DNA from 2 places in the Rhodococcus sp. RS1C4 genome. Region 2 is predicted to be linked to the other one. Evidence: riboswitches for the same ligand, from Rfam matches in the RefSeq annotation. Region 2 holds a riboswitch; the other holds the start of a gene.
The links. Region 2 has a riboswitch for S-adenosylmethionine ahead of CH289_RS18155 (mandelate racemase/muconate lactonizing protein). Riboswitches for the same ligand answer to the same signal wherever they lie in the genome.

Region 1: another riboswitch for S-adenosylmethionine. It lies ahead of CH289_RS13265 (amino acid ABC transporter permease); the one in region 2 lies ahead of CH289_RS18155 (mandelate racemase/muconate lactonizing protein).

What each region holds. Positions count from the first base shown of each region.
Region 1 covers NZ_NOXZ01000027.1:5,324-11,289, forward strand. The annotation lists gene CH289_RS13245 (HAD-IIA family hydrolase) at 1-119, opposite strand, end outside; gene CH289_RS13250 (WhiB family transcriptional regulator) at 207-506, opposite strand; gene CH289_RS13255 (amidohydrolase) at 802-2,028, shown strand; gene CH289_RS13260 (DUF222 domain-containing protein) at 2,007-2,678, opposite strand; SAM riboswitch class I at 3,139-3,236, shown strand; gene CH289_RS13265 (amino acid ABC transporter permease) at 3,399-4,364, shown strand; gene CH289_RS13270 (amino acid ABC transporter ATP-binding protein) at 4,361-5,158, shown strand; gene CH289_RS13275 (ABC transporter substrate-binding protein) at 5,191-5,966, shown strand, end outside.
Region 2 covers NZ_NOXZ01000035.1:33,481-39,446, reverse strand. The annotation lists gene CH289_RS18175 (hypothetical protein) at 1-639, opposite strand, end outside; gene CH289_RS18170 (MerR family transcriptional regulator) at 636-1,469, opposite strand; gene CH289_RS18165 (hypothetical protein) at 1,613-1,993, opposite strand; gene CH289_RS18160 (DUF3558 family protein) at 2,002-2,499, opposite strand; gene CH289_RS18155 (mandelate racemase/muconate lactonizing protein) at 2,604-3,035, opposite strand; SAM riboswitch class IV at 3,065-3,184, opposite strand; gene gdhA (NADP-specific glutamate dehydrogenase) at 3,647-4,990, opposite strand; gene CH289_RS18140 (DUF305 domain-containing protein) at 5,177-5,779, opposite strand; gene CH289_RS18135 (DUF6153 family protein) at 5,854-5,966, opposite strand, start outside.

The DNA of each region.
Region 1 (5,966 bases), on a different contig from region 2:
CGGATCGAGTTGTTGGTGAGCACGATGAACGGAATCTCGTTCGCCTGCAGCTCCGCGACGAACGCGTCGGCGCCGGGTATGAGGTGATCCTCGTGGACGAGCACACCGTCCATGTCCATCAGGTAGGTCCAACGCTGGGGCTCGTCCTTGTCGCTCACCCCTACAGTCTTCCACTCGCGACGTTTTCCACTCGCGGGAAGTGCGATCTAGCCGGCTTTCTTCAGTGCCGTGCGCCGCAGGGCCCGTTCGCGGGCGGTCATTCCACCCCACACTCCGAACGGCTCGTTGGTCGCGAGGGCGAACTGACGGCACTGAACGATGACCGGGCATTGTTCGCACAACACCTTCGCCCTGTTCTCGCGCTGGCGCCGTGCGGTCCTGCCTTCGCCCGACGGGGAGAAGAACACATCGGAGATCGGATCGGGGCCTGCGGAGTCTTCGGTGGTGCCGTGCCCACGGCAAACCGCGTCCAACTGCCACTGCCATGCTGTTGTCGTTGGGGCCATGAACCGATGATGGCGTTCCTGCAGACCACGGAGAAGGTTTCGAATCATCGAGCGTCTAATGATGGAGTGAACATCTGGTGACCGCGTAGGGCAACGGTGTTCAGTGGTGACAGCGCCTCTACCGAGACCGGCAATAGAATCAGCCTGATTCTGAGTTTACCGAGTGCGCGAAAAGCATTGTCTTCGTGGGCCTTCGATGCACTTGTGCACTTCTCTTGTCGTCGAATTCAGGGAGATGTGAAGGTACGGGAACTAACCTCCTGACCGAAGTGTCTTCACTCGACGGGAGATCTGGATGACGACGTTGGCGGCGGTGCGGCCATCTCGACTGCGCGAACTGTACGAGGATTTCCACCGTTGGCCGGAGGTGGCGTTCCAGGAGAGACGGACTACGGCCGTGATCGCCGACGAGTTACGCGGCCGCGGACTTCACGTGTCCACGTCGGACACCGTGACCGGTCTCGTCGCGACGCTGGAGAACGGGCCGGGGCCGGTGGTCGGCCTTCGCGCGGACATAGATGCGCTGCCCATCGCGGAGCAGACGGGCGTTCCGTACGCGAGCACTACCGGTGCGATGCATGCCTGTGGCCACGATGTTCACATCACGTCGCTGATCGGCACGATCGACAGGCTCCTGGCGGTACGGGACCGGTGGTCGGGCACCGTCGTCGCGATCTTCCAGCCTGCGGAGGAGGTCGGATCGGGGGCACGCGCGCAGTTGGCGTCGGGAATCTTCGACGATCATCCGACCCCGCACATCGTGCTCGGGCAGCATGCCAGCGGCGCACTTGCTCCGGGCACCGTCGGGTCACGGCCCGCGGTGTTGCAAGCCGCTGCCGATACCTGGCAGATAACTCTGCGCGGCGACGGTGGGCATGCGGCCGGTCCGCACAAGACCGTCGATCTCGTCGTGCTGGCGGCGTCGATGATCCTGCGTTTGCAGACCATCGTGTCCAGGGAGGTTCCGCCGAACGAGACTGCGGTGGTATCGGTGGGCACGATTCATGCGGGCACCGTCAGCAACATCCTTCCCGACGAATTGACGTTCACCGTCAACGCTCGGTCGTTCACCGAGGAGGTGCGGTCTCTGATCGAGCGATCCGTGCGTCGAATCGTCGTTGCCGAAGCCCAGGCCAGCGGCCTCCAGGCAGAACCCGAATTCGAGCACACGGTGCACTTCCCGCTGAACGTCAACGACGTCGCCGCATTCGAGACCGTTCGATCGGCGCTCGAAACCGAGTTCGGCGAGCACGGCTTCACCGTGGTCGACCCGGTCACCGGTTCGGAGGACTTCGGCGAATACGGCACCAGTTTCGGTGTCCCGTCTGTCTATTGGTACTTCGGCACCGGTCTGGCGGAAGAAGTGGCGAGCAGGGTTCCGGTGCCGAACGGTCACAGCCCCTGGTACGCGCCCGACCCCGACGTCGCCATCGACGTCGGGGTGCGAGCGTTCACCTCGGTTGCGCTCGCAGCGTTGAATTCGGTCGTGCCGCCTGTTCGTCAGAACGGCGGCGGCCGGTAGCGTTCACGCGCGGTCACGACTGCGCGATGTTCGAGGAATCGTTCTCGGAGGAAAATCGCGTCGGCACGTGCCGTGGGGTCTGTCAGTCGCGCGATGTCACCGAGCGACGGCACGTAGGCAGCCCGATCGGTGTCGGCCACGTCGCCGTATTCGCTGTACTCACCGATGTACGTTTCCCACCACGTGGGTGCATACAGCTCGTCGGGTGGATCGCCGGTGGGGGCGGTCGGTCGGGGCGTGCGTGTGCGTTTGTTCTTGCGCGCGGGTACACCGTTGCCCGGGACCATCACCGTGCCTGCGATCTCGTCGAGAACCGAATTGCATTCCACGCCTTCGAGAGCGGTCATCTTTGCGAACAGAGTGGCCATTCCGTCGGCGCCGTGCTTGATCGATGCGCATGGTTCTTCCGATTCTGTTGCCTTGCGTGCCGCCAGTGCTTCGGCCTCGTTGTAGTCGAACCAGTGCGCCCAGATGCGCTCGCGCAATCGACGGATACTGCACCGACGTGCAGAGGCCAGAACATCTGCTTCGATCCCGCGGACGGTGTTGTCGCTCGCTTTCGACAGCACGAGCGCGATGGTGCGAACCCGTTGATAGTCGAGGTCGCCCGCTCTGAATGCGTCGAGGATGGCCGGGAGTCGCTCCTCCAAATTCCCTGCCCACGATCAGTCTCTCGCGAGTCGCTGTGCGCGACAGAGCAAGAGTCACCGAGGCCTCGCATTCGACGGCTCGCTGCGCGAGTGTCACGTCCGCTTCGCCGCCCTGGCTGTGGATATCCGCCTCGGTGGCCAGCCTGAACTCTCCGAGTGCGTACAGGCCGCGGATCAGTTCGGCCGAAGCTCGGTTTTCGGCCCTGCGTGACTCTGCAAGGCCGTCGAGGATATGCGCAGCCGCGTCGGCCTCGCTCCGTACCCGCTCTTCGATGCCCCCCGGCTTCCCCATGGCTTCGAAGGTACTCGAACAAGTGTTCGATTGCAACGCACTCCGAATAATCCGTCTTCCTGGATGCAAGGTTTGAAATCAGGGTGATTCGAACCCTAACGTCAAGCGCCGCTGCACAAATCGGTTGCGCTGACTTGACGGTTGCACTATCGAGCGAATACATTCCTGTCACCATCCAGAGCGACCGAGAGACCTTGGCTCTACGACGTCGCAGCAACCCCCTGCCTCACGGTAGGTGTGGGTGCTACCGCCAGGACCGATGGAGGACACATGAACAGCGCACCGCTGTACCGGACCGAGTGGCGTCGTCTGCACGTCGACCTGTGCCGTATCGCGACGTACTGCTGTAGCTAGCGCGCTACCCGCATCGCACCACCCCTCGCTCTACTTACCTCGGCAAAGGTTTCGATCATGCATGCTCACACCCGGTGGATCCGGTGACTCAATTGGACGCGCGGCCCGCCGCCGCAGAACCGACCGTCGACGACGAAGATCTGATCGTCGCCAAGAAATGGCACCCGTGGCGCTGGATCGTCAGCGTGGTGGTTCTCGTACTCGTGGCGCAGTTCGTCCACGGTCTGGCCACCAACCCGGGCTGGGATTGGACGACGTTCGCTCAGTACTTCACGGCGGCGTCGGTCATGTCCGCGCTGTGGTTGACGATTCAGCTGACGTTCTGGGGCACGCTGATCGGGTTCGCGATCGGTATCGGTCTTGCTGTCGCTCGGTTGTCCAACAACCCTGTTCTGCAGGTCATTTCGTGGTTCTACATCTGGGCGTTCAGGTCCATTCCGCTGATCGTGCAGCTTCTGTTCTGGTTCAACATCGCGTACCTGTATCAGACATTGACGCTCGGAATTCCCTTCGGTCCTGCGTTCTTCGAGTTCAACGTCAACAACGTCATCAGTGGATCGACGGCCGCGATCATCGGTCTTGCTCTTCATCAGGCTGCGTACTCGGCCGAGATCGTCCGTGCCGGCATCATCTCGGTGGACCAGGGCCAACTCGAAGCCGCTGCCGCGCTGGGTATCCCGAAGCGGCGCGAGTTCTTCAAGATCGTTCTGCCACAGGCGATGCGGGGCATCCTGCCGAATGCCGCGAACGAGGTGATCAGCCTCTTCAAGGGGACCTCGATCGTGTCCGTCATGGCGATCGCCGAGCTGTTCTACCAGGTGCAGGTCATTTACGGCCGTAACGGCCGCGTCGTTCCGTTGCTCATGGTCGCGACGGTCTGGTACATCATCTTGACCTCGGTTCTGTCCGTCGTGCAGTTCTACGTCGAACGGCACTACGCCAAAGGCGCGGTGCGGACCATTCCCCTGACACCGATCCAGAAGATTCGCAAGCGGGTTGCCGAGATCACCGCACCGCCGCGCGGAGGAGCAACGCGATGACGACGCTCGACGCCACCACGCCCACCGAGAACAGCAAGTACGCCGTCGAGGTCCGGGGCGTGCACAAGTCCTACGGACCACTCGAGGTCCTCAAGGGTGTCGACCTCGTCGTCCGGCCCGGTGAGGTGACGGTGATCATCGGTCCCTCCGGGTCGGGCAAGTCGACGCTGTTACGCAGCCTCAACCACCTCGAGAAGGTCGATCAGGGAACGGTCCGTGTCGACGGCGACCTCGTCGGATACCGTCGTCGGGGCAACAAACTGCACGAGCTCAGCAACAAGGACATCCTGAAGCAGCGCTCGCAGATCGGTTTCGTGTTCCAGAACTTCAATCTGTTTCCGCACCTGACCGTTCTCGAGAACGTGCTCGAAGCTCCGGTGTCCGCGCAGAAGCGCAAGCGTGCCGACGTGGAACCCGAGGCGCTCGCCCTTCTCGAGCGCGTCGGGTTGAAGGACAAGGCACACGACTATCCACGACGCCTGTCGGGCGGGCAGCAGCAGCGTGTGGCGATCGCACGCGCACTTGCTCTGCGTCCCAAAGTGATTCTGTTCGACGAACCGACGTCGGCCCTCGACCCCGAGCTGGTCGGAGAGGTACTCGAAGTCATCCGAGGACTGGCCCGTGAAGGCGCGACCCTGGTGATCGTGACCCACGAGGTCGGATTCGCCAAGGAAATCGCCGACACCGTCGTCTTCATGGATGCCGGGCAGGTCGTCGAACGAGGCACTCCTTCCGAACTGCTCGACAATCCACAGGAACCGCGCACCAAAGCTTTTCTCGCGCACGTTCTCTAGACCTCCACACCCACACAACACAAGGAACAACCATGCCCAGATTCAACCGGGGACTTCTTGTCCTCGCGTCTGCACTCTCTGCTGCGGCCGTGACCCTCACCGCATGCAGCGAGCCGGCGGCGGAATCCGAGGTGGTGACCGAGACAGGTCAGACCTTCGATCTCTCGCCGGAGCAGGAAGGCCGAGTCCACGCCGACAAGGTGGACGACATCGCAGCCAAGGTTCCGCAGGCGATCCGTGACAGCGGCGTGCTGACCATCGCCGGAACATCCGGAACTGCCCCGCCGCTGCGCTTCTACGCCACCGACGACACCACCGTCGTCGGATCCGAGGTCGACTTCGGCATCCTCATTGCCGACATCCTGGGATTGAAGCCCGAGATCACCGTCGCCGACTGGGCGCAGAACTTCGTCAAGATCGACTCGGGCGAGAACGACGTCTTCATCTCGAACGTCACGGTCACCGAGGAGCGCAAGGACAAGTACGACTTCGCGACGTACCGTCTGGACAACCTCGCGTTCGAGACGCAGAAGGACACGGACTGGACTGTCGACAAGCGAGAGGACATCGCGGGCAAGAAGATCGGTGTCGGATCGGGTACCAACCAGGAGCAGCTGCTGGTGGAGTGGAACGAGGCCAACATCGCCGACGGGTTGGCTCCGGCCGAGATCGCCTACTACCAGAACACGTCCGACTATTACCTCGCACTGTCTTCCGGTCGCATCGACGGCTACGTCGGGCCGAACCCGAGCGCTGTCTATCACGCTGCCACCAGTGGCGAGAGCAAGATCATCGGCACGGTCTCCGG
Region 2 (5,966 bases):
GGTGGTTTCGCAGAACCGCCGCGACAGGGCTGCGGACGCGATGGAGCAACGCTCGATCGCGGCGATAGTCGAACCGGATTGCCGCACAACGAAATGAGTGTCGGTCAAATAGTGCGGACGGACTCGGTGGATTGCCAGATAGCCGAACACCGCGAACAAGGACCACACTGACAGCACCGCGAGTGCGATACGCAGCCACATCCATGGAAGAACGACATGAAGCACACAGATCTCTACGACGGTGACCACGCCGAAGGCAGCCGGTAGCGTCATGGTCCCGCGGTTCGACCGGAACACCAGCGCACCCGGCTCGACGTCAGCTACGCGGCCCCTGATCCACAACCACAGAGACGTGTAGGCGCGAACCTCCGCCAGAATCATCGGCCAGAATGACGAGTTCTCGGCCGTAGCGACCACCGCCGCTCTTGCATCCTCCCCGTCGCGACGGCGGGCCCGGTAGGTCGTCATCAGACCGAGCATCACGATAATGGCCAAGGGAAGTTCGACGGTGGCGAACAACAGCACGGCCTGCCCTGGCCCGAGGACTCCGGTCGCCAGGAGGATCGCATCGACAGCCAAGACAGTTGCTGCAAGCGCTTGCATGGATCGGTGGAAACTCTTCGAGGCTAATACCTTCATGAGGCGCCCTTTACAGAGCTTGACTTGCTCACGAGCGCACGTTGGACTCGGGAGACCACCTCGCGTTGAGCCGGGTCGGGGATGATCGCGTCGAGTGGGATCGGCATGCCTGTTTCACCCGACTGTGTGGTGTCGAATTCTCTGCTTGAGAATGGATCTGCCTCCTCGAACCAGGCCATCAACGTACGCGACAAACGTTCGATCATCGGTTCCGCCGAATCCAGTGACTTCCCCTCCAGACTCGACCATTCGGACAGAAGTTCGGCGTACCGGGAACGCTGCTCGTCGTCGGCGATCGACGCCGCGTAGAACGACAGAAATTCCTGCGGTGCCTTACCCGAGATGGCGAGTACCTCGAGCAAGTCACGCTCTCGCTCGAGCGCTGTGCGGACCGCAGGCGTCGGGGCGGATTCGAGAGCGCCGGCCAACAGTCCGGCGACCTTCGGAGGGAGCGCGGAGAGCGGCCGACCGCTCTCGACGTCGTCGACCATCGAGGAAAGCTTGATCAGCCGCTGTGTCAGTTTGGCGCGTTCGGCCTCGAGTGCTGCGACGAGGTCGCGTAGATCAGCGATTGTGTCGTCAGCACCCTCGATGTCAGAGGCGTCGCGCGCGAGAACCGCGGCAACCGATCCGAGCGGGACGCCGTTGGTCGCGAGCCAGCGAATGCGCATGAGCCGAACGACATCGTTCATCGTGTACTCGCGGTAGCCGTTCCCGCGCCGTTGAGGCTCGGCGAGGAGACCGAGGCGGTGGTAGTGACGCACCGTTCTCGGTGTGGTGTCGGCCGCGGTAGCGAGTTGCCCTATCTGCATGCCTTCAGTCTCAACCATGACCTAGCGTCAAGGTCAATGCCTGAATTCTGCCGCCCTACCCTGAGCCCACACACCACAACGCCCACCGGAGCTCACGTAGTTTCAACCGAGCCGACGCGTTGACCGGTTGAGACCAAGCTGCGTTTCCGTGCCGTCTGACGCTACCTAGGCCCGTCGACTTGAATGCCTCCGGCGTTTGCCTCGTCCACGTCATTTGTCGAAGTGAAGAACTTGTTGAAGACAATCTTCATTTCCTCGACGACGTCGATATGACTCTGCAACACGTCGACCATGTTGTTCTCGCCGCCATCGGCTTTGTCGGCGAAAACCTTCTGCAAGTGAAGTCCCATATTGAAGTCACCCCAGCCGGTAACGTTCCGAAGATCCCTCGCAGTTTTCTGATGCACCTTCAACTTTGCGATGTACTTGTCGCACGCTTCGTAGCAGGCGTGGGCAGCTTCCTCGTTCAGATACAACTGATTGTTGTCTGCAGCAACAGCCAGGGCCTTCCAATAGGTGACCGGTTCTCCAGGATTACTCATCGAGCCCCCTACTTCGGTGCGGCCGGAACCGCAGACTCCAGATCGTTGACGTGCCTCTTCACTACTGCGCAGGCATCCACGCCGTCGTCCATCTCATACAGCGCAGTGAACACCACAACGCCTGGCGGGACATCGATAGCGATCTTGCAGTCTCTGAGCGCATTACCGAACTCGGTAACGTACATGTAGGCATCGCGACCACCGATTGTTAGATCACGGCCGTCACGATTAGAGGGGTCGGCACGGGCTTCGTCGAGCGTGTGCTCAATCGATGACATCACGCTCAGTCCGTAGGGCGAATTCGCGCCCCCTGGAGCGCTGAACACGCACCGCGCCCAGTCCGGAACCTCGATACCGCGACCCCATCCTTCCTGACGGGTGGAGTTGTCCAACCCAGTTGCGTCCACCGCTTCTGGGGTGATGCTGCACGGATCCCAGCGCTCAGCGGCGACGGGACTGCCTTCGACACCCCCGCTGCATCCGGCAAGCAGTGCCGCTACAGCCATTGATGCCGCTATTCGTGTACGCACCCGACCCCCTCGATCACGTCGATCAACAGGTTAGACGCAATGACCATCGAAACGGTTCCGCTTCACCGCAGCGCGGTGACCTACAGGTCGGCCGGTCGTGCGAGGGATCTGACGGTCGACTCGGATGCTCGATATCCGGCCTCGTACATCCATGGCCAGTCGGCGAAGTCTTCCGGGTCGACGACGAGGGACTCGATCCCGCCGTTGCCGAGCCGTTTCGCCGGGTGGGACGGGAAGTCCTCGATCAGGTACTCACGCTGAAGACTCTGCCGGAAGATCAGCCACGTCTCCGGGGTGAAGCCAACGGCTTCCGCTCTTTTGGCGAGATCGATCCACGCGACGATGTTGGTGTAGCCGCCGTCGAGGATGTGTTGCCTTGTCGCGATCATCGCGAAGGTCCCGTACCAGATCGGCGGGTAGTCGAGCAGGGTCCGGCACCACCGTCGTCTGCGTTCCGGCGGGATCGGGTTCCACTTCGCCTGTGCCTCAGCAAGTCCGAATGGATCAGACATGACTCACCTCGTCCCGGAGGTTCGGTACCTCCATCGACTTGCTCGCCGACGGCCGTCGGTCGAGCCGGTTCTTCCCCTGGGGCACCCCTGTCGATGGAGACGGGGTTGCCGGACAGTCGGCCAGGTACCGCTGACTGTCACTCTTGAACCTGCGTCCGAGGATACTCGGCGTCGATGCGGATCAGAAGTCTATTTTTGCGATCCACTGCACTTGGATCGCCAGTCGCACACTGCGAACGGCGTGGTAGCGCTCAAGGTCCGAACGCGCACCCGGCGATCGTCGAAAACCCGATCGCGAAGGCTATTACTTCTGTGCTTTCCAGAATCCCGAGCCAACGCCGCGCTCGCTCGGTCGGCACTTGTGCGGCCAGGCTGTCCGTTGTCGGGAGAACTCGGTGCCGAACGAGGTCGTCGCGACGGGTCGAGAGCAGCCAGGTCGGTGTGCGACCGTCGCGCGCTGCCTTCGACCGCGCACCGCCGGTCAGGGAAACAATGCACTCGAACGATGTCAAGTGTCGCACCTTCGCATTCATCGCCGCCCGGACTACGGACGGCGGGTGCTGGCGATGTCTCGTCGACGTCGGGCACCGGATCACCGGCCAGTTCGAGTCTCAGACAACTCCCAGGGCGACCATTGCGTCGGCGACCTTAATGAATCCGGCGATGTTGGCGCCGTGCACGTAGTCGCCGGGCTTGCCGTATTCCGCTGCTGTTTCGATGGTCCGCGCGTGAATTCCATTCATGATCGCCGCGAGACGTTCGTCGGTGTAGTGGAAGCTCCACGAGTCGCGAGATGCGTTCTGCTGCATCTCGAGTGCTGATGTCGCGACTCCGCCTGCATTGGCGGCCTTTCCTGGAGCGAAGGCAACTCCGGCGTCACGGAACAACTGCACTGCGTCCGGAGTGGTAGGCATGTTCGCACCCTCGGCCACGACGCGCACCTGGTTGTTGATCAACACTTTTGCCGCGTCTGCATCGAGCTCGTTCTGTGTTGCCGACGGGATTGCGACATCGCACGCCACGTCCCAAATCGACCCGTCCGCCGTGAATGTCGCAGCCTTCACGGTGTCGCAATAGGCGCTGATGCGTTCGCGTCGAACTTCCTTGAGATCCTTGAGTAGTTCGAGATCGATTCCATTCGGATCGACGACGTATCCCGACGAATCCGAGCATGCAACGACCTTGCCGCCCAGCTGATGTACTTTCTCGATCGCGTAGATCGCGACGTTGCCCGAGCCGGAGACCACCACGGTTTTGCCGTCGAGCGAGGTCCCGAGGGTTTCCAGCATGTCGGCAACGAAGTAGGCGGCACCGTATCCCGTCGCCTCACGCCGCACCTGAGACCCTCCCCAGGACGTTCCCTTGCCGGTGAGCACTCCCGACTCGTACGAGTTGGTGAGTCGTTTGTATTGGCCGAACAGGTAGCCGATTTCGCGTCCGCCGACGCCGATGTCTCCGGCGGGCACGTCGGTGTATTCGCCGATGTGACGATGCAGCTCGGTCATGAACGACTGACAGAAGCGCATGACCTCGGCGTCGGATCGGCCTTTCGGATCGAAATCCGCGCCGCCTTTCCCGCCGCCGATGGGAAGTCCGGTAAGTGAGTTCTTGAAGATCTGCTCGAAGCCCAGGAACTTGACGATGCCGAGGTTGACGCTGGGGTGAAAGCGCAGGCCGCCCTTGTACGGTCCGAGCGCGCTGTTGTACTGCACTCGGAATCCGCGGTTGACGTGTACGGACCCGGAATCGTCGACCCACGGGACCCTGAAGATGATCTGCCGTTCCGGTTCGCACAGGCGCTCGATCAGTGCGGCGTCGGCGTATTCGGGTCGGTGTTCGAGGACGACTTGCAGCGACTCGAACACCTCGGCCGCTGCCTGATGAAACTCGGGCTCGCCGGCGTTACGCGTCAGGACCTGCTGGTAAATCGCTTCGATCTGGTCGCGCGTCGACACGCCCCGCCTCCTCTTGTGAGAACTTCGAAACATGACCGTAACAACTCATACCCAGAGCGTGGTGAGTCAGGTCGATGCATTCGCAGTTCGAGCCGGGACAACAACCCCCGCGATCTGCGGTCGGAGAGGGCTGCATCCCCCGCGAGATGAATGAGGATGCAGCCCTTCGTTCGACAGGATTCGAGATCAGCCCAGCAGTTGCTGCATGGTGTCGATTTCCTGCTGCTGCGTCTCGACGATTGTGCGGGCCATCTGCTGCGCATCCTGGTTGGATCCGTTCGCGATCTCGGCTTGCGCCATTTCGATCGCACCGGTGTGGTGAGCGATCATCATCGTCGACCACTGCCGGTCGAACTCCGGACCCGTCAGGCCGGCCAAGGTATCCATGTCCTGCTGGGTCATCATGCCCGTGCCCGAGCCATGATCCATCCCGCCCATGGTGCCCATGTCCCCCGAGGGTGCGGGCTGATCCCACTCGGCCAGCCAGCTCGTCAGCTGGTCCATCTCGGGTTGTTGCGCGGCAGCGATCGCCGACGCCAACGCCTGCACGTCCGGGTTGTCGCTACGGCCTTGCACCATCTCTGCCATCTCGACTGCCTGTGCGTGATGCGGGTACATCATCCGCGCGAACATCACGTCGGCATCGTTGAACTCAGCCGACGCACTCGACGACATCGTCTCCGTCGACTGCCCGTCCATCGACGAATCGGTCGAGGTGTCACTACAGCCGCTCAGCAGGAACGCGCCGATGGTGGCAGCGGCGATCGAGGCGGCAATCTTGGTGTGCATGTGAAACTCCTTGCAAGAGTGAGTAGAACAGGGAATCGGATTCGCCGGTAGACGCCAGTCGACCGGGCTCCCTGTCACACTCGCAAGGTCACCGATTTGTCCAACTCCCACAATGTCCACGGAGGAGCTCGCTCCTGAGTCGAGTCGACGCGTATGTGGCGCCACTCCGTCGATATCGGCGACAGGT